2 linked regions of the Caballeronia sp. LZ062 genome follow. The protein of the gene in region 2 binds, or shares a complex with, the protein of the main gene of each other region. Links are inferred from orthologs where the notes say so. Each region holds a gene or a part of one and is shown on either strand. Other genes may lie near its edges. The genes, in order: mnmE and mnmG.

Region 1 (9,010 bases), 130 kb from region 2 along the record:
CGCGCCGGCCGGCGCTGCGCCGGGCACGTCGACGCCGCCCGCCACGGCAGCTTCGCAACTCGTGAAGTTCACGACGGACGTGTATTCCGGTGAAATCGACACGCGCGGCGGCACCCTCTCGAAGCTCTCGCTGCTGAAAGAAGGCGACGGCAAGCAGCCCGACCTCTACATCACGCTCTTCGATCACACCGCGAACCATACGTACCTTGCGCGCACCGGCCTGCTCGGCGGCGACTTCCCGAATCACAACGACATCTTCACGGCGGTGCCGGGCCAGACGTCGCTGTCGGGCGACGCGAAGACGCTGACGCTCGCGTTCGAGTCGCCGGTGAAGGGCGGCGTGAAGGTCGTGAAGACGTACACGTTCACGCGCGGCAGCTACGTGATCAATGTCGACACGAAGATCCAGAACGTCGGCAACGCGCCGGTCGCGCCGAAGCTCTACATGGAACTCGTGCGCGACAACACGCCCGTCGAGACGCCGCGCTTCTCGCACACGTTCATCGGGCCGGCTGTCTACACGGACCAGAAGCACTTCCAGAAGATCGATTTCAGCGACATCGACAAGAACAAGGCCACGTTCGAGCCGTCCGCGAACAATGGCTGGATTGCGATGGTGCAGCACTACTTCGCGTCCGCGTGGATTCCGAAGGAAGGCGCGCAGCGCGATATCTACGTGCAGAAGATCGACCCGAACCTGTATCGCGTCGGCGTGCAGCAGCCGGTGCAGACCATCGCGCCGGGACAAAGCGTGAACGTCGATGCGCGTCTTTTCGCCGGTCCGGAAGAAGAGCGCATGCTGGAAGGCATCGCGCCGGGTCTGGAACTGGTGAAGGACTACGGCATGGTGACGATCATCGCCAAGCCGCTTTTCTGGCTGCTCGAGAAGATCCACGGTTTCGTCGGCAACTGGGGCTGGGCGATCGTGCTCTTGACGCTGCTCATCAAGGCGGTGTTCTTCCCGCTCTCGGCGGCGAGCTACAAGTCGATGGCGCGCATGAAGGAAATCACGCCGCGCATGCAGCAGATTCGCGAACGCTTCAAGAGCGATCCGCAGAAGATGAACGCGCAGTTGATGGAGCTGTACAAGACCGAGAAGGTGAATCCGTTCGGCGGCTGCCTGCCGGTGGTGATTCAGATTCCGGTGTTCATTTCGCTGTACTGGGTGCTGCTGTCGTCGGTGGAAATGCGCGGCGCGCCGTGGATCGGCTGGATTCACGATCTGTCGCAACAGGACCCGTATTTCATTCTGCCGGTGTTGATGGCCGTGTCGATGTTCCTGCAAACGAAGCTGAACCCGACGCCGCCGGACCCCGTGCAAGCCAAGATGATGATGTTCATGCCGATCGCGTTCTCGGTCATGTTCTTCTTCTTCCCGGCGGGTCTCGTGCTGTATTACGTGGTGAACAACGTGCTGTCGATCGCGCAGCAGTACTACATCACGCGGATGATGGGACAGCGTAAGAAGAAGGTGGCTTGAGGTTTTGGCTGCTGGTTTGGATGTGGAAACGCCCGGCTTTGCCGGGCGTTTTTTTTTGCGCTGTTTGGCGCGTACCGCACCGCTTCTTTCACGATTCCTTTTTTCGTTGCGATGCGCCGCCGGAAAGATGGTCGCCGAGTCGTTCATCTAGCCGGTTCAGCTTGGCCAAAACAAGGTACGCGGCGGCCGTTGCCTCCCGAATATCGCGACGAAAAGCGTCCTCGTGTTCATAGCCTCCAAACGCCGGTACGGTTTCAGCCGCCTCCAGCCGGGTCGAGACATATGGCGTGATGTTCTCACCGTTCAACAGCATCGTTCCCCGGTGGCCGATGAGCATGGTCAACGAGGTCCGATTCTTTCCCCGCGGCATCGTCTTTGCATCGAACCAGTTCTTCACAGTCGTCGGCGTCACGCTCGCGTCCGGGTCCGCATGCGCGAGTGCGTGGACGAGATCGTCCGGATGTCCGACACGGAAAAGCTTTTGTTTGAAATAAGGAACGTCACGCTGGATGGTGTCGGCCACATCTGCGACCAGCAGCCGTAAGCCGCGCGCGAAATCCTGTTTTGTACGATTGGTCGCCATGCAGGTAGTGTCGTGGACATTCCAGTCCGCGTCTCCAAACTCGAATTTGCGATCTCCAATTCGAGTTTGTATCCGCAGCCGGACCGAGCCGAGGCCCTTGCACCGCAAGCTTTTGGCCCTCAACGGCACAGGATAAGTCTGGCGGAGAAGATTGAAAAATTTGGTCAAAGCCGGACGGCTTACCGCTTCATCGCCCCATAAAACTGGTCGATGAGCTCCTCCAGCAAATACCGATGATGCGGCGACAGCGCCTCGATCTTCGACGCAAGCTCCAGCGTGTCCTCGGACGCCGGGTACTTTTCGTCGCGCGCGAGAGGTTTTGGCGTGGCCTGCGTGCTGCCGCTCGGCGGAGGGCCGTAGTGCAGCCAGTGAAGATCTACCTTGAGCCATTCAGCGAGCGTCTGGAGTTTGTCGCTCGTGGGAATCGACCGCCCAGTTAGCCACTTGTGCGCGGTCTGCGGAGACACCGGCTCGCCGCGGTAGCGCAAATTGAATTTGTTCGCGAGATCGGTCGCACCCCGCATCTTCTCGGGCGAGCGGGCCATCGAAAATTTGAGCCGTTCTGAGAATTCGGCCTTCTCTTGCTGTGTTGGCATGCATGGAATTGTGCAAGGCAATCGCTGCCTGTACGTCAACCAACTACGCTACTTTTTACGCGTGTCAGATGGCATTTATCTTAGGCACGCGAGCAAGTTAGTTGCCTTATCGCAACCAAATATGCGCCCAAGTGCGCGGCCTAAGCCCAACAAGCGATTCTTTCGAGGAGCATCGCTACTCAGTCTGAATCGGAGCCGTATCTTGTTTAAGATAATGCAAGAATCGTCCGAGCGGAAACCTCAGAAGTGCCCGCGATACAATGCCCGCTCCCCGACGCCTCCGCTCCAACCGCCATGCTGACCAACGACACTGACCCCATCGTCGCAATCGCCACCGCGCCGGGGCGTGGCGGCATCGGCGTGGTGCGGCTGTCGTTCGGGCGCGCGGGCGAAGCCGCCGCGCAGCAGGCGATGCGCGCGCTATGCGGTCAGCTGCTTGCGCCAAGGCACGCGAGCTACGTGCCGTTCATCGACGGCAAGGGCGAGGCGCTCGACCGCGGCATCGCGCTGTACTTTCCCGCGCCGCATTCGTACACGGGCGAGCACGTTCTGGAGTTGCAAGGGCACGGCGGGCCGATCGTGCTGCAGCTGGTGCTGCAACGGGCGATCGAAGCGGGCAGCGACTTCGGCCTTCGTCTTGCGGAGCCGGGGGAGTTCACGCGGCGCGCCTTCCTGAACGACAAACTCGATCTCGCGCAGGCCGAAGCCGTCGCCGATCTCATCGAGGCCAGCACGGAAGCCGCCGCGCGTTCCGCCGGCCGCTCGCTGGAAGGCGCGTTTTCGCGCGAGATCCACGCGCTCGTCGAAGACGTGATCACGCTGCGGATGCTCGTCGAGGCGACGCTCGATTTTCCTGAGGAAGAGATCGACTTTCTGGAGGCCGCGGATGCTCGCGGCAAGCTCAGGCGCATTCGCGAACGTCTGGACCGCGTGCTGGCCGACGCCCGCCAAGGCGCGCTCTTGCGTGAGGGAATGTCGGTGGTGCTGGCAGGGCAGCCGAACGTCGGCAAGTCGTCGCTGCTCAATGCGCTCGCCGGCGCTGAACTCGCCATCGTCACGCCGATTGCAGGGACTACACGCGACAAGGTCGCGCAGACCATACAGGTCGAGGGCATTCCGCTGCACATCATCGACACGGCCGGCTTGCGCGAGACCGAAGACGAAGTGGAGCGCATCGGCATCGAACGGACGTGGGGCGAGATCGAGCGCGCGGACGTGGTGCTGCACTTGCTCGACGCTCGCACCGGCATGACGCCGGACGACGAGGCGATTGCGGCGCGATTTCCGCCCGGCGTGCCGGTCGTGCGCGTGCTGAACAAGACCGATCTCGCAGGCGCGCCCGCCGTCGTGCGCGACGGCGATGGTCACGCGCGCGAAGTGAACCTTTCCGCCAAAACGGGCGACGGCATCGCTCTGCTGCGTTCCGCGCTCTTGAAAATCGCCGGTTGGCAGGCCGGCGCCGAAAGCGTGTACCTGGCGCGTGAACGGCATCTCATCGCGCTACGCGAAGCCCGCGAACACCTTGCGCTCGCTGCCGATCACGCCAGTCAGCAATCGCAGGTGCTCGACCTTTTTGCCGAAGAATTGCGGCTCGCGCAGGACAAGCTCAACGCGATCACCGGCGAGTTCACGTCCGATGACCTGCTGGGCGTTATTTTCAGCCGCTTCTGTATCGGGAAATAGGTTTCACACGGCGCGGGGTTTTTCCAATTCGCGCAGCTCGGCCGTGAGCTTCTCGGCTTCGTCGGGCCGTCCGTGGAAGGCAGCGGGCGTGTTCTGCAGCATCTCGATTTCATACGCCCCGTCGTTGAGGGAAAGCACGAGCGTCTGCACCGCGTTGAGACGCGGATCGATTGCGTGTTGCCCGCGCGGCCACATGCCCGCCACTGCGCGCAGCAGCAGCAGCGCCTGCCCGGACGCCATCCGCCTGACCTCGCGGACCTTGCCGACGAAAAGCGGCGTCGGATGTTCCGCGAAAATCGGCTTTAGATGCGCCGAGATGCACGCCCGACCGTCGACTGCACTGCCGTCAAAACCGACGAGGCTGCCGCGCTCGGTGAAGCGCGCGGCCATCGCGGCGGCGTCCTGCCGGTTCCAGTCGTCCAACAGCGCGAAGTACACGCGTCGCGCGCTGGCTGTCCAGTCATCGGTTTGGTTCACGCTGCTTTCTTCCATGCTGCCGCGAAAATGCCCGCGCCCATCAGCAACGCGCCGCCGGTGCGGTTCACGGCGCGCTGCACCGATGGCTTGCGAATGGCGCGGCGCGCGCCGGACGCGAGCAGCGCATAGGCGAACGCATTGGCGGCCGCGATGCCGACGAAGGTGGCTTCGAGAATGGCGATTTGAGAGACGGTCGCCGCGTGCGGATCGATGAACTGCGGCACGAAGGCGACGAAGAAAATGATGCTCTTGGGATTGAGCGTCGTCACCGCGTAGGCGTGCGCCATGATGCGGCTCGTGCGTAATTCGCCGCTCGGCTCGACGGCGTCCGTGTCGACGACCGGCGCGCGCCACAACTTGATGCCCAGATAGAACAGATACGCCGCGCCGATCCATTTTACCGCCATGAAGAGTTCCGCCGACGCCGCGAGCAGTACGCCGAGACCGAGCATCGACGCGGTCATGGCCGTGAGATCGCCTAACGCGACGCCGAGCGTCGTGGCAAGCGCGTATTTGCGGCCATGTCCGAGCGCGTACGAGACGACGAGCAGTACCGTCGGGCCTGGAATTGCCACGAGAATCGCCGAGGCGATTGCAAACGGCAGCCATTGAGCGAGCGTCATTCCGATTTCTCCTGAGATCGATCCCGTCGATTTATCCACGAAGCGCCGCGTGTGGCAATAGGCCGTTCGGCTAGCTTCCGCCGCCGTGCATGGACTGTTATAGACGTTCGCTTTCCTACAGGAACCGCTCCTGCGGCGCATCAAACTCGCGGCGAGACAAATTGCCGCACGGATGCACTGGTTGTGATGCCTTTATTTCCGCTTCATCCGAATAAGCGGCCATTCGTCGTGATAGCGAACGTGCGTAATCTCAGAGATAACGCCTGCGACATTGCGTCTTGTTGCGTCCGCACACAACATGTGCTTGCAACTTAACGTCGCTCATTTAGCATGATTCGCAGCATGTTTTATATACGTTGCTACTTTCGCGGCTCTGCCGGAGGCTCTATTCATGAAGAAACGCACCAGTGCTGTCTTCGCCGTGGTGAGCTTGGTCGTCGCGGCGTCTGCGGCTTACGCGCAGGACAGCGCAATTCAGCCGCAGCAGACGTTCAAGTTCAGACCCAACTCGTACGGCTGTCTGTCGAAAGATAAATTCGATTCAGCGGATCAGCACGCGAGAGCCGGCGAACATCAGCAGATGCAGCAATTCTTCGAAGGTTACGAGTGCATATCGACGCCGGTCGGTTCGCATTTTCGCGTGGTGCGCGTGGTCGGCCATGACGTCGAATTCGTGAATGCCGCGAATAGCGATACGCAAGGCATGTGGACCGCGGACCGATTCATCGACCAATAAACGGGTCGAATTCGCGCGCGCGAAAATCGCCTCCGAAAAGGACGCGGCCAGCCGGTCGGGCTGACCGCGCGATATCTGCTTCCAATTGCGCATCGTTTCGCCGCACAATGACGGGCTCGTCGCGTCCGATGTGCGGCTTCTCGCCGTTGCGCCGTGCCGCTTTCCAATCTCATTCGAATCGCCGGTCGCGCGCACCGGTGACATTGCTGCATGGCTCTCAAATCCACCATTTACAAGGCCGATCTTCAGATTGCCGACATGGATCGTCACTACTTTGGCGACCACTCCTTGACCATTGCGCGGCATCCGTCGGAAACCGATGAACGCATGATGATTCGCGTCGCGGCGTTCGGCCTTTTCGCCAACGAGCGACTGGAATTCTGCAAGGGCCTCTCCGATACGGACGAGCCTGATCTGTGGCAGAAAGATCTCACCGGCCAGATCGAATTGTGGATCGACGCGGGTCAACCGGACGAGCGACGCATCGCGAAGGCGAGCGGGCGTGCTGAGCGCGTCGTGGTGATCGCGTATGCGGGAAAGACGGCGGACATATGGTGGCAAGGCGTGCGGGCGAAGGTCGAGCGCCTGCAGAACGTGGCGGTGTGGTCGCTTGCGGACGGCGTAGCGGACGCGCTCGGCAAGCTAGCCGAACGGACGATGCGTTTGCAACTGACGGTGCAGGACGGCGAGGCGTCGCTCGGCAGCGCGACCGTCGATCCGGTGGCGATTCGATGGAACGTGCTGAAGGCGCCGGGGGAGTGAGAGGGGCGCTTTTGGATTCGATCATGCTGCGTTTGGGATCAAGCGGGCACGGCGAAGGATCGAGGGCGTTGGCGTTTGGATGCTGCGGTTCATCGCCTGGCGCGACGGCTAAGATGCGGAGCGAAGGTTGCGGCGTGCGGCGGCAACCTCTCTTGCCGCCGGTCGATGGACGCGCCTGCGGCAGGCAGATCGGCGAGGAGCGCCTGCGCGCATCTACAGGACACTTATACGGCGGTCTCTTGGTCGACGGAGTGACGTTAGCGGTGGATCATCGCGCCAAGGCAGGGCGCAGGAGATTGACGGCGGCGAATGATGGGCGTCGCTCAGGGGGCAGAGTGACGCGGCAAACGAAAAAGGGCTTGGCGCGATGCCAAACCCTTTGAGATTTCGTGGTGGAGAGGAGGACTATGCAACTGACATGCCAGGCGCAAGCCGGGCAAGCATCAAGCGGCACACAAACGCGCAGCTGCCCCCAGACATGCCCCCATATTTTGTTGCCTGCGCAAAAGGCCCGTCACCGGCGATCGCGCAATTCGGTCCAAACAATTATTTGTTGCGCACAAGCGACGCCTGTTTGTTGATTTCAGCTCACTCAGCCATCGCTTTAATCAAGGCATCCTTGGCATCCGAATAGAACTGGATGTCGACCTTGGTTGCCATATCGTCAGATAAATCGACCAATTGGCGCCTACACGCCACCGGCATAAGAAGCGACGTCGCCCCCTTCTCCACAGCAACCTCCGCAATCGCGACGGCGTTGTGAAAAGGCTCGATCGAGCCACCAAGATTGATCTCGCCAACAATGATCAAACCGCCGCGCACGCTGCGCTTCAACAGCGACGTACATAGGGCGACCAAGCAGGCAACGCCCAGCTTCGCACCGGACTTACCGGAGTCAAATGCTCGAAGCTGCACAGTGAACTCATGCTGACGCGGCTCCTTGTCACCAACCAACTGTAATGCCCTAGCGTACAGGTTCTGCTCGGCGAAGCCTATGCTTTCCCGGAATGCAGGAGGGTTTGGTTTGTTGAGTACCTTCACGCCAGTTCCAGGGCCTTCGTTGACTTCAATGCGGTAAAGGCCAGCGCTTTCTTCACCGTTGCCGGGGCTTATGGTCCATACCTGTCCAGGTTCGAGCGGGTCGCCGCCGATGGCGTTGTCGCTTTGGAGCTCGGGCGTGGAAACAAACTTCTCAATACCGTCCGCGCCCATGCTGTAGCTGAAGTGTGTATTACGAAATTCTGCTGCACCCACGCGCTTTTGCTGCTCCTTCACCCTGCGACGCGCCTCCATGGCAACTCGAACGGCCCACTCTAGATCCTCGTCGGGGACCACAGCCTCTCCATTTGGATAGAGCAGTTTCAGTAGGCCGGAAACCGTCTTGTTGACCGCGTTAGTGTCGCGGCCAGACAGCGCACCACCAAAGCAGACTCGGTTCTGAAGCTCGCTCACACGACTCTGCTTTCGCAGCTGACTCCAACACTCGGACAAGAAGTCACTGACCAGGCCAAAGTGATTGGTCACCAGATCTTTGTTTATCTTCGGGACGTCCCACCCTGGCAGAAATGCGTGAATGCGGTCCATGAAGGCAGTGTCGTTGCGCATTTCCGGCGGCATGGGGCCAAACAGGTGCCCCGTTCGCTGCTGGTGTTCAACGTCGACATCGAAGTTGCCCACCATCACGATACTGCCGTCGGCGCGGATGCTCTCTTTTCCACGACTAAATTCGCCCGACTCCATGTAGCCCTTCATGATATTCACACCATCCTTTTGATCGAAGGAAATGCCCGACACCTCATCGAAGCAGACGACGTCATATTGACATACCAGCCCTCGGCGCCCCTTGGCCGTGTTCTCCACGAACATCTTGGCTACCGTAGCTTTCCCACCTGATACAAGGTGCGCATAAGGCGAGACCTGTTGAAACAGATGGCTTTTACCGGTGCCGCGAGGCCCTAGCTCCACTAGGTTGTAGTTGCTCTCGACGAACGGAACCATGCGTAGCATCAACGCGCTGATCTGGCGATCAGTTAGCCCGATAGGTTCAATACCAACAGATCGCAGCAGGAA
Region 2 (9,027 bases):
CGACGTCGTTTGTCAGCAGCGTGGACAGGCCTGCCGCGAGCGCGACCAGCAGAAGCGCGAGTCCGCGCTCGCCGTGTATCCGATGCACCAGCCGACGCGCCGCCCACATTAGGAATCCTGACAATTCGATCGCTTTGGTCAGGATCAGCAATCCGGCGAGCGTCAACACCGTCTGCCAGTCGACGAGAGCGGGCAGCGACGTCAACGGTCGCGGATGCGCGATCTGGACGACTACCAGCGCGCACACGAGGATGGCGAGCACCGGCTCCTTCGAAACCGCGTTCCAGATGCGCGTCAGAAAGTCGGGGCGCACGCCCTTTGCATCGAGTTCGGACAAGTTGAGCCTTAGGCGTCAGGCAGCGGTCGTCGGCGTTTCAATGCTGCCGCGCAGCTTCGTGAGGATGCCTTCGAGTGCGTCCAGATTGCCGAAGTCGATCGTCACCTTGCCGCGCCCGCGGCCCCCGACTTTGATCTTGACGCTTGCGGCAAGCAGGTCCGACAGCTCTTCTTCCAGCCGACGGGTATCGCGACCACCGTCGCTTGCCGGACGCGCTTTGGCGGGCGTCTGCTTCAAGGTCGCGGCGACGAGGCGCTCGGTTTCGCGCACCGACAAGCGGCGGTTCACCACATGATTCGCGAGCTGGATCTGCGTGGCCGCATCCACCGACAGCAGCGCGCGCGCGTGGCCCATGTCGAGGTCGCCGGCAAGCAGCATCGTCTGAACGGGCGATGCCAGGTTCAGCAAGCGCAGCAGATTCGACACCGCGCTGCGCGAGCGCCCGACTGCCTCGGCCGCCTGTTCATGCGTGAAGCTGAATTCGTCGAGCAAGCGCTGGATGCCCTGCGCTTCTTCCAGCGGATTCAGATCTTCCCGCTGGATGTTTTCGATCAGCGCCATGGCGGCGGCGGCCTGATCGGGCACGTTCTTCACCAGCACCGGCACTTCGTCCAGACCGGCAAGACGCGCCGCGCGGAAACGCCGCTCGCCCGCAATGATCTCGAATTGATCCGCGCCCACCGAGCGCACGAGAATCGGTTGCATGAGCCCCTGCGCGCGGATGCTCGCGGCCAGTTCCTGCAACGCGCCTTCGTCCATGCGGGTACGCGGTTGATATTTGCCTGCTTGCAGCTTGTCGAGCGCGAGCACCGTCGGCATTCCCTCTCCGCGCACGGCTTCCGTAATGTCGACGCTGCCGCCCAGCAATGCGTCCAGACCGCGGCCCAAACCCTTTTTCTTCATTACAGCGTTCATTTCGATTCCTCCGTCGGCGTTTCCTGCCGCATCGAATGGGGTTGGAGCGCACGCACGCGCTCGATCATTTCCGTGCCGAACTGCATGTACGCCTGTGCGCCGCGCGACGCCTTGTCGAACACGACGCCCGGTAATCCGTAGCTCGGCGCCTCGGCAAGACGCACGTTGCGGGGAATGACCACATCGAATACTTTGTCGCCGAAATGCGCCTTCAATTGATCCGACACTTGCTGCTGGAGCGTGATGCGCGGATCGAACATCACGCGCAGCAGGCCGATTACCTTGAGGTCGCGGTTCAGATTGGCGTGAATCTGCTTGATGGTGTTGACGAGGTCCGAAAGCCCCTCGAGCGCGAAGTACTCGCACTGCATCGGAATGACGACGCCGTGCGCAGCGCACAGCGCATTGAGCGTCAACAGGGACAGCGCTGGCGGACAATCGATGAGCACGAAATCATAGTCATCGGCTATGTCGGCTATCGCGGCGCGAAGAATGCGTTCGCGGTTCTCCATGCCGACCAACTCCACTTCCGCACCCGCCAGCTCGCGATTGGCGGGCAACACGTCGTAGCCGACCGCCTCGGGGCGCACACGCGCCTGGCGTAACGTGACGCCGTCCACCAGCACTTCGTACACCGTGTTCTCGCAGGCGGCCTTGTCGACGCCGCTACCCATCGTCGCATTGCCTTGCGGGTCGAGGTCGATCAGTAGCACGCGCTGCCCGAGACCGCTGAGGCTGGCTGCAAGATTGACCGCTGTCGTCGTCTTTCCAACGCCGCCCTTCTGATTCGCGACGCAGAAGATTTTTGCCATCGTTTAGTGTCCTCGTTTCTTCGCTGTCAGAAGATCAGCATGGGCTGGATTGCTGCACGCGTTCATGCATCGAAGACGATTTCGATGAGATGCCGCTCCGCGTCGAGGAACGGCACGGCGAGGCGTTCGATGCCCGCGACCTGCGCCCCTTGCGGCAGGCGGGCGATCTCGGCGTCGGGTTTGACGCCTTTCATTGCGAGCATGCAGCCGTCGCTCGCAACGAGGTGTCGCGCAAGTGTAACGAAATCCGCGAGCTCTGCGAACGCGCGCGAGACGATCACATCGAATTTTTCCGGTACTTCGACGCCCGGCTGCAGCATCTCGACGCGGCCTGTGACAACTGACAAGTTCGAGAGCCCGAGTTGCGCCTTCGCTTGGGACTGGAACGCCGTCTTCTTGTGAACGATGTCGTTGAGCGTCACGCGGACATGCGGCAAAGCAATCGCGAGCACAATGCCCGGCAGCCCTCCACCCGAGCCGACGTCCAGCACCGTCGACGCGCCGCGCGACCCAATCGCAGGCAAAACCGCCAGCGAATCCAGAATGTGCTGCACGAGCATCTGACGCGGATCACGAATCGCCGTCAGGTTATAGACGGCGTTCCATTTGCTCAACAGCGCGACGTAATCGAGCAGCATCCTCTTCTGATCGGCCGACAGTGTGACGCCAAGTTCGACCGCTCCTTGGTCGAGCATCGAATCGAGGTCGGTCATTGCACCGCCGTCGTCGTAGGCGTTTGATCGTCGCCGCTCGCGCCTCTGCCTCGTCGACCGAGGCCGCGCTTCAGGTGCACCATCAGCAGCGAGATTGCGGCCGGCGTGATGCCGGAGATGCGGGAAGCCTGCCCGATCGTCTCCGGGCGATGCTGCGTCAGTTTCTGGCGCGCCTCGAATGACAAGCCGCGCACGTCGGCATAGTCGATTCCCTCCGGCAAGCGCGTATTTTCCTGCGCGCCGTTTCGGACGATCTCATCTGCTTGTCGATCTATGTAGCCTTGGTACTTCACGCCGATCTCGATCTGCTCCTTGATCTGGGCGAGCAAGACGGGATCGTCCGCGAGCGGTGCGTCCGGGCCACACGAGTTGCCGCGCAACGCGCAGATGCCGTCGTAATACACGCCGGGGCGCCGTAGCAGATCCGCGAGGCTGTACTCATGATCGATCGGCTTGCCCAGCAGCGCCGTCGCTTCTTCCGCCGGTAGCGTCTTGGGATTGACCCACGTCGAGCGAAGCCGTTCTGTTTCACGTGAAACAGCATCGCGTTTGCGGCTGAAAGCGTCCCAACGAACGTCGTCGATCACGCCCAGCTCGCGGCCGATTCCCGTCAGCCGCATGTCCGCGTTATCCTCGCGCAGCGACAGGCGATACTCTGCCCTGCTCGTGAACATGCGGTACGGCTCGGACACGCCGCGCGTTACCAAGTCGTCAACGAGGACGCCAAGGTAGGCTTGATCGCGCCGTGGACACCACGCTTCCTTGCCCTGAACTTGTAGACCGGCGTTGATTCCCGCAAGAAGCCCTTGTGCCGCCGCTTCTTCGTAGCCCGTCGTGCCGTTTATCTGACCGGCAAAGAACAAGCCGTTGATCGCCTTCGTCTCTAGCGACGCCTTCAGCGCGCGCGGATCGAAGTAGTCATACTCGATGGCGTAGCCGGGCCGCAGGATATGGGCGTGCTCGAGGCCACGCATCGAGCGGACGAGTTCGAGTTGAACGTCGAAAGGCAGGCTCGTCGAGATGCCGTTTGGATAGAACTCATTGGTCGACAGGCCTTCCGGTTCAAGGAAGATTTGATGCGCGTCCTTCGACGCAAACCGGTGGATCTTGTCTTCAATCGACGGGCAATAACGCGGTCCGACGCCCTCGATCACGCCCGTGTACATCGGCGAGCGGTCCAGGCCGGAGCGAATGATGTCGTGCGTGCGGGCGTTGGTGTGCGTCACCCAACACGGCATCTGGCGCGGGTGCTGCTCTACTCTGCCGAGAAACGAGAACACCGGAATCGGATCGAGGTCGCCCGGCTGCTCTTCGAGCACCGAAAAGTCGATGGTTCGTCCGTCGATGCGCGGCGGCGTGCCCGTTTTGAGTCGACCTTGGGGCAGCTTGAGTTCCTTCAGACGCGCCGACAACGACGCTGCCGCTGGATCGCCCGCGCGACCACCGACGTAATTGTTCAGGCCGACGTGAATCTTTCCGTCGAGGAACGTGCCCGCCGTCAGCACCACGGCGCGCGCCCGAAAGCGCAAACCGACCTGCGTGACAGCGCCGACGACGCGATCGCCCTCCACCATCAAATCGTCAACCGCCTGTTGGAACAGCCAAAGGTTCGGCTGGTTTTCCAGACGATGCCGGATTGCCTGCTTATAAAGTACGCGGTCTGCCTGAGCGCGCGTGGCCCGGACGGCCGGCCCCTTCGACGAATTGAGAATGCGGAACTGGATGCCAGACTCATCCGTCGCGGCGGCCATTGCGCCGCCCAGAGCGTCGACTTCTTTGACGAGGTGGCCCTTTCCGATGCCGCCAATCGACGGATTGCAGCTCATCTGGCCAAGCGTCTCGATGTTGTGGGTTAAAAGCAGCGTTTTGCAACCTATCCGCGCCGACGCCAATGCGGCCTCGGTACCTGCGTGACCGCCGCCAACGACGATCACATCGAATTCTGTGGGATAAAGCATGGGGATATCGTGTACGAACGACACGAAGCAAAGAAGGAATATCGCAGGATTATATAGGCATCGCGGCGGTGCGTTTTCGGTGCGTCGCTTGGCCGGCGAAAAAAATGGCGTGTTTCACGTGAAACACGCCATCCACAACTTGCCTTAGCGACCGACACTAGGCGACTTTCTTCGTCAGCCCCAAATACGTCTCGATGACTTGAGGGTTGTGCCGCAGGTCGTCGGCCTTACCTTCCAGGGCCACCTCACCAGTCTCGAGGACGTACCCGTAATCGGAAATCTGCAACGCGGCACGGGCGTTCTGTTCGATCAGTAGCGTCGCAACGCCTGTCTGCTTCAGCGCGCTGACGATCTGGAAAATTTCTTTGACGATGAGCGGCGCAAGCCCAAGACTGGGCTCGTCCAACATGAGAAGCCGCGGCTTGCCCATCAGCGCCCGACCCACCGCCAGCATTTGCCGCTCGCCTCCGGAAAGCGTACCGGCGGCCTGCTTCCGCCGTTCCTTGAGCCGGGGAAAAAGCGCAAATACATGATCCAGTTGATCGAGATAATTGCGCTCGCCCGCGCGCTTTCTGCGATACGCGCCAAGCACGAGGTTGTCCTCCACCGTCATCGTCGAGAATAGCTCGCGCTTTTCCGGCACCAGACACATTCCACGTGCGACGCGCCGCTCAACAGCCAGCGCCGATACGTCTTCGCCCAGATAACGGACGACGCCCTTCGCGTGGCCTGTCTGCGGCAATGCTCCCATGATTGCATTGAGCAGAGTCGACTTCCCGGCGCCGTTCGGCCCGATCACGGATACGATCTGCCCCGCAGCGACCCGCAAGTTGCTGTTGTGCAGCGCTTCGACCTTGCCGTACCGCGCAGAAAGGTCGCTTACTTCTAGAACAAATTCGGCCATCACTCCACCCCGCCCAGATACGCTTCCAGTACCGCTGGATTCTCCTGCACGTCCTTCGGCAGCCCCTCGGCGATCTTCGTACCGAATTCCATCACGACGAGCCGGTCAGTCAGGTTCATCACGAAGTCCATGTCGTGTTCGACGAGCAAAATGCTCATGCCTTCTGCACGCAGCTTGCGAAGCAGGTCGGCGAGTTGCTGCTTTTCCTTGTAGCGGAGGCCTGCGGCAGGTTCGTCCAGCAGCAACAAGGTCGGGTCACAGCACAGCGCTCGCGCAATCTCCAGAATGCGCTGTTGTCCTAGCGCGAGACTGCCCGCCTCCGCGTACAGGTGCTGGCCAAGACCAACGCGCTCGATCTGCCTCGCCGCCTCGTACATCAGTCGCGCTTCCTCCGCTGCATTCAGCCGCACAACGCTTCGCCAGACGCCGGTACTGCCCCGCAGGTGCGCACCGATCGCAACGTTCTCCAGCACCGTCATACCCGGCAGCATCTTGACGTGCTGGAACGTGCGTCCGATGCCGCGTTTCACGATCTCGCGCGAACTGAACTTGTCGATACGTTCACCGTGAAACGTGATCGCACCGCTCGTCGCTTGCAGCACGCCGGTCACGAGGTTGAAAGTCGTGGACTTGCCTGCGCCATTCGGACCAATCAAACCGATGATCTCGCCTGCCTTGACGTCGAAACTGACGTCGTTCACCGCGACAAGGCCGCCGAACTGCTTGCGCGCCTGATCGACGACCAGCAATGGCTCGCCGGCCGCCGGTTTGCTGCGCTGCGGCAACAGCTCGCCGTTCTCGGGAACATGCGCGCGTGGCCCGCGAGGAAACAGCCGCGCCACGAACGGCCACACGCCCTGCCGCGCATATTGAAGCAAGAGAACCATCACGACGCCGAAGACGATAATCTCAAAATTGCCGTTCGCACCGATGAGCTTAGGCAGCAGCGTCTGCAGATAGTCTTGCAGCACGGTGAGGATCGTCGCGCCGAGAATCGCACCCCAGACGTGCGACACCCCGCCGACCACCGCCATGAACAGGAACTCGATGCCGTGGTTCAGGCCGAACGGCGTCGGATTCACTGCGCGCTGCAAGTGCGCGTAAAGAAAACCGGAGATAGACGCAAGGACCGCAGCATAGATAAAGATGACGACGCGCATCCACGCCGTATTGACACCCATCGCTTCGGCCATGACGCCGCCGCCGCGTAGCGCGCGGATGGCGCGGCCCGGACGACTATTAAGCAGATTCTGAACAGAGACGACGGCCAGCAACACGACCGCCCAGATCAGATAGTAGATGTTCCTTCCCGACTCAAGCTGCCACCCGAACACGTTCAGCACCGGAATTCCGTTGATGCCGTCGTACTTGCCGAGCAATTCCATGTTCCCGAACAGATAGAACAGCGACAGCCCCCACGCAATGGTGCCGAGCGGCAGGAAGTGCCCGGAAAGCCGCATCGTGACGAGTCCGAGCAGGAGCGCGATGAACGCCGTCAGCACAACGCCCGCGATCAACGCAAGCCACGGCGAGACGCCGTAGCGCGTCGTCAGGAACGCGGTGGCATACGCGCCGACACCGACGAACGCAGCCTGTCCGAAGCTCGTCATGCCGCCGATGCCGGTCAGGAGCACGAGCCCTATCGCGACAATCGAATAGAGGCCGATGTAATTGAGCAGCGTGATCCAGTACTCCGGCACGGCGACCGGCCCGGGCAGCACCGGCAGCGCGAACACGACCAGAAGAAAGAGCCAGAAGAAGCGATATCGATGGAGAAAGGTCATGGCTTACTCCTCGTCTTCGTCGGAATGCGGGCTCGCCAGGCTTCGCCATAGCAGCACCGGAATGATGAGCGTGAAAACGATGACCTCCTTGTACGCGCTCGCCCAAAACGAGGAATACGACTCGAGCAGCCCGACGAGCAGCGAGCCGGCTGCGGCGAGCGGGTAGCTCACGAGACCGCCGACGATTGCGCCGACGAAGCCCTTCAGGCCGATCAGAAAGCCCGAGTCGTAGTAGATGGTCGTGATAGGCGCGACCAAAACGCCGCACAGCGCGCCCAAGCCCGCCGCAAGCGTGAACGCCAGACGCCCCGCCTGCGTGGTGCCGATGCCCACGAGCCGCGCGCCCAGCCGGTTCACCGACGTCGCGCGCAACGCCTTGCCGGAAAGCGAGCGGTCGAAATAGAAGTACAGCGCGACGATCAGCACGAGCGCCGTCCCGACGACCCACAGACTCTGCCCGGATATCGACACGCTGCCGACGTTGAAATTGGCGTCGGAAAACGCCGTCGTGCGGGACCCTTCCGCGCCGAACATGACGAGCCCCAGGCCGACCATCGCGAAGTGCACGGCAACCGCCACGATCAGCAGCAACAGCGTGCTCGCCTCTGCGATCGGCTCATACGCCAGCCGATACACGAACGGCCCCATCGGCACGACGATCAAAAGCGTCAGCGCGATCTGCGCGATCATCGGCAGCGCCTGCGTGAAGACCGCTTGCGTCAGCGCCCATACCGCGACCGGGAACAACAGATACTTGCCCGCGAGCACCGCCAAGAGCCGCCCTATCCGATGATGCCGCGCCGGATGGCGCACGATGCCAGCGACTTCGGCGACGAAACAACCGACGCCCATCGCGATGAGCAGAAAACACGTTGCCGGCAGCTTCTGCGTTTGAAGCGCGGCCAGCGTGAGCGCGCCATACGCGACGAACTCGCCCTGCGGAATGAAAATAACGCGAGTCACGGAAAATACGAGCACCAGCGCGAGCGCAAGCAACGCGTAAATCGCGCCCGTCGTGATGCCGTCTTGCGCGAGAATCGCCGCAATCGAAAAGTCCATACTTCCTCTTCAGAGCTTCTTTGAAACACGAGGGCCGCGTTCGGCCGATGAACATGGGAAAAGCGGCGCACCATCGGCGCGCCGCTTCTCTATCTTGAAAATGACCTGCGCGGTCAGTCGTTCAGCAGCTTCCACTTGCCGTCGACGATCTGCACCATCACGCGAGCGCGGTCGTCGAAGCCGTTGTGGTCCGTCGGCGTCGTATTCATGATGCCGTGCGAGACCGGCAAGTCTTTGAGATTCTCCAGCGCCGCGCGCAGCGCCTCACGGAACTCGGGCGTGCCCGGCTGGCCCTTTTTGAGCGCCTCGGGAATCGCGCGTGCGAGCATCTGTCCGGCATCCCAGGCATGGCCGCCGAACGTCGAGAGCGAGCCTGCGCCGTACGCCTTCTCATACGCGTTCTTGTACGCTGCCGACGACTTCTTAACCGGATTGCTGTCCGGCAATTGCTCGGTCACGAGCACCGGACCGGCCGGCAGAATCTCGCCATCGCAGTCCTTGCCGCAGACGCGCAGAAAGTCGTTATTCGCGACGCCGTGCGTCTG

Evidence for each region.
Region 1: the proteins of mnmG (region 2) and mnmE are in contact, whole or in part, in a solved structure (PDB 9HIP), measured with the Escherichia coli proteins. The link is inferred for Caballeronia sp. LZ062 from one-to-one orthologs.

The regions. Positions count from the first base shown.
Region 1 is NZ_JARTWB010000002.1:2,516,293-2,525,302, forward strand. The notes cover bases 2,252-5,147. They hold mnmE (tRNA uridine-5-carboxymethylaminomethyl(34) synthesis GTPase MnmE), read left to right. Parts: upstream 2,252-2,953; coding sequence 2,954-4,342; downstream 4,343-5,147. Other genes in these bases: P9239_RS17820 (transcriptional regulator), read right to left, coding at 2,252-2,659; P9239_RS17830 (SgcJ/EcaC family oxidoreductase), read right to left, coding at 4,346-4,819; P9239_RS17835 (LysE family translocator), read right to left, coding at 4,816-5,147. Outside these bases: membrane protein insertase YidC, read left to right, coding at 1-1,480; P9239_RS17815 (hypothetical protein), read right to left, coding at 1,569-2,063; more of P9239_RS17820, read right to left, coding at 2,243-2,251; more of P9239_RS17835, read right to left, coding at 5,148-5,442; surface attachment protein Sap1, read left to right, coding at 5,834-6,178; P9239_RS17845 (YaeQ family protein), read left to right, coding at 6,389-6,940; BREX system Lon protease-like protein BrxL, read right to left, coding at 7,529-9,010. UniProt on the Escherichia coli protein: Exhibits a very high intrinsic GTPase hydrolysis rate. Involved in the addition of a carboxymethylaminomethyl (cmnm) group at the wobble position (U34) of certain tRNAs, forming tRNA-cmnm(5)s(2)U34.
Region 2 is NZ_JARTWB010000002.1:2,645,386-2,654,412, reverse strand. What follows is about bases 2,255-5,167. They hold mnmG (tRNA uridine-5-carboxymethylaminomethyl(34) synthesis enzyme MnmG), read right to left. Parts: upstream 4,736-5,167; coding sequence 2,774-4,735; downstream 2,255-2,773. Other genes in these bases: P9239_RS18430 (ABC transporter ATP-binding protein), read right to left, coding at 4,893-5,167; rsmG (16S rRNA (guanine(527)-N(7))-methyltransferase RsmG), read right to left, coding at 2,255-2,777. Outside these bases: P9239_RS18455 (SLC13 family permease), read right to left, coding at 1-313; P9239_RS18450 (ParB/RepB/Spo0J family partition protein), read right to left, coding at 353-1,252; P9239_RS18445 (ParA family protein), read right to left, coding at 1,249-2,064; more of rsmG, read right to left, coding at 2,127-2,254; more of P9239_RS18430, read right to left, coding at 5,168-5,639; P9239_RS18425 (branched-chain amino acid ABC transporter ATP-binding protein/permease), read right to left, coding at 5,639-7,423; P9239_RS18420 (branched-chain amino acid ABC transporter permease), read right to left, coding at 7,427-8,482; P9239_RS18415 (ABC transporter substrate-binding protein), read right to left, coding at 8,596-9,027. UniProt on the Escherichia coli protein: NAD-binding protein involved in the addition of a carboxymethylaminomethyl (cmnm) group at the wobble position (U34) of certain tRNAs, forming tRNA-cmnm(5)s(2)U34.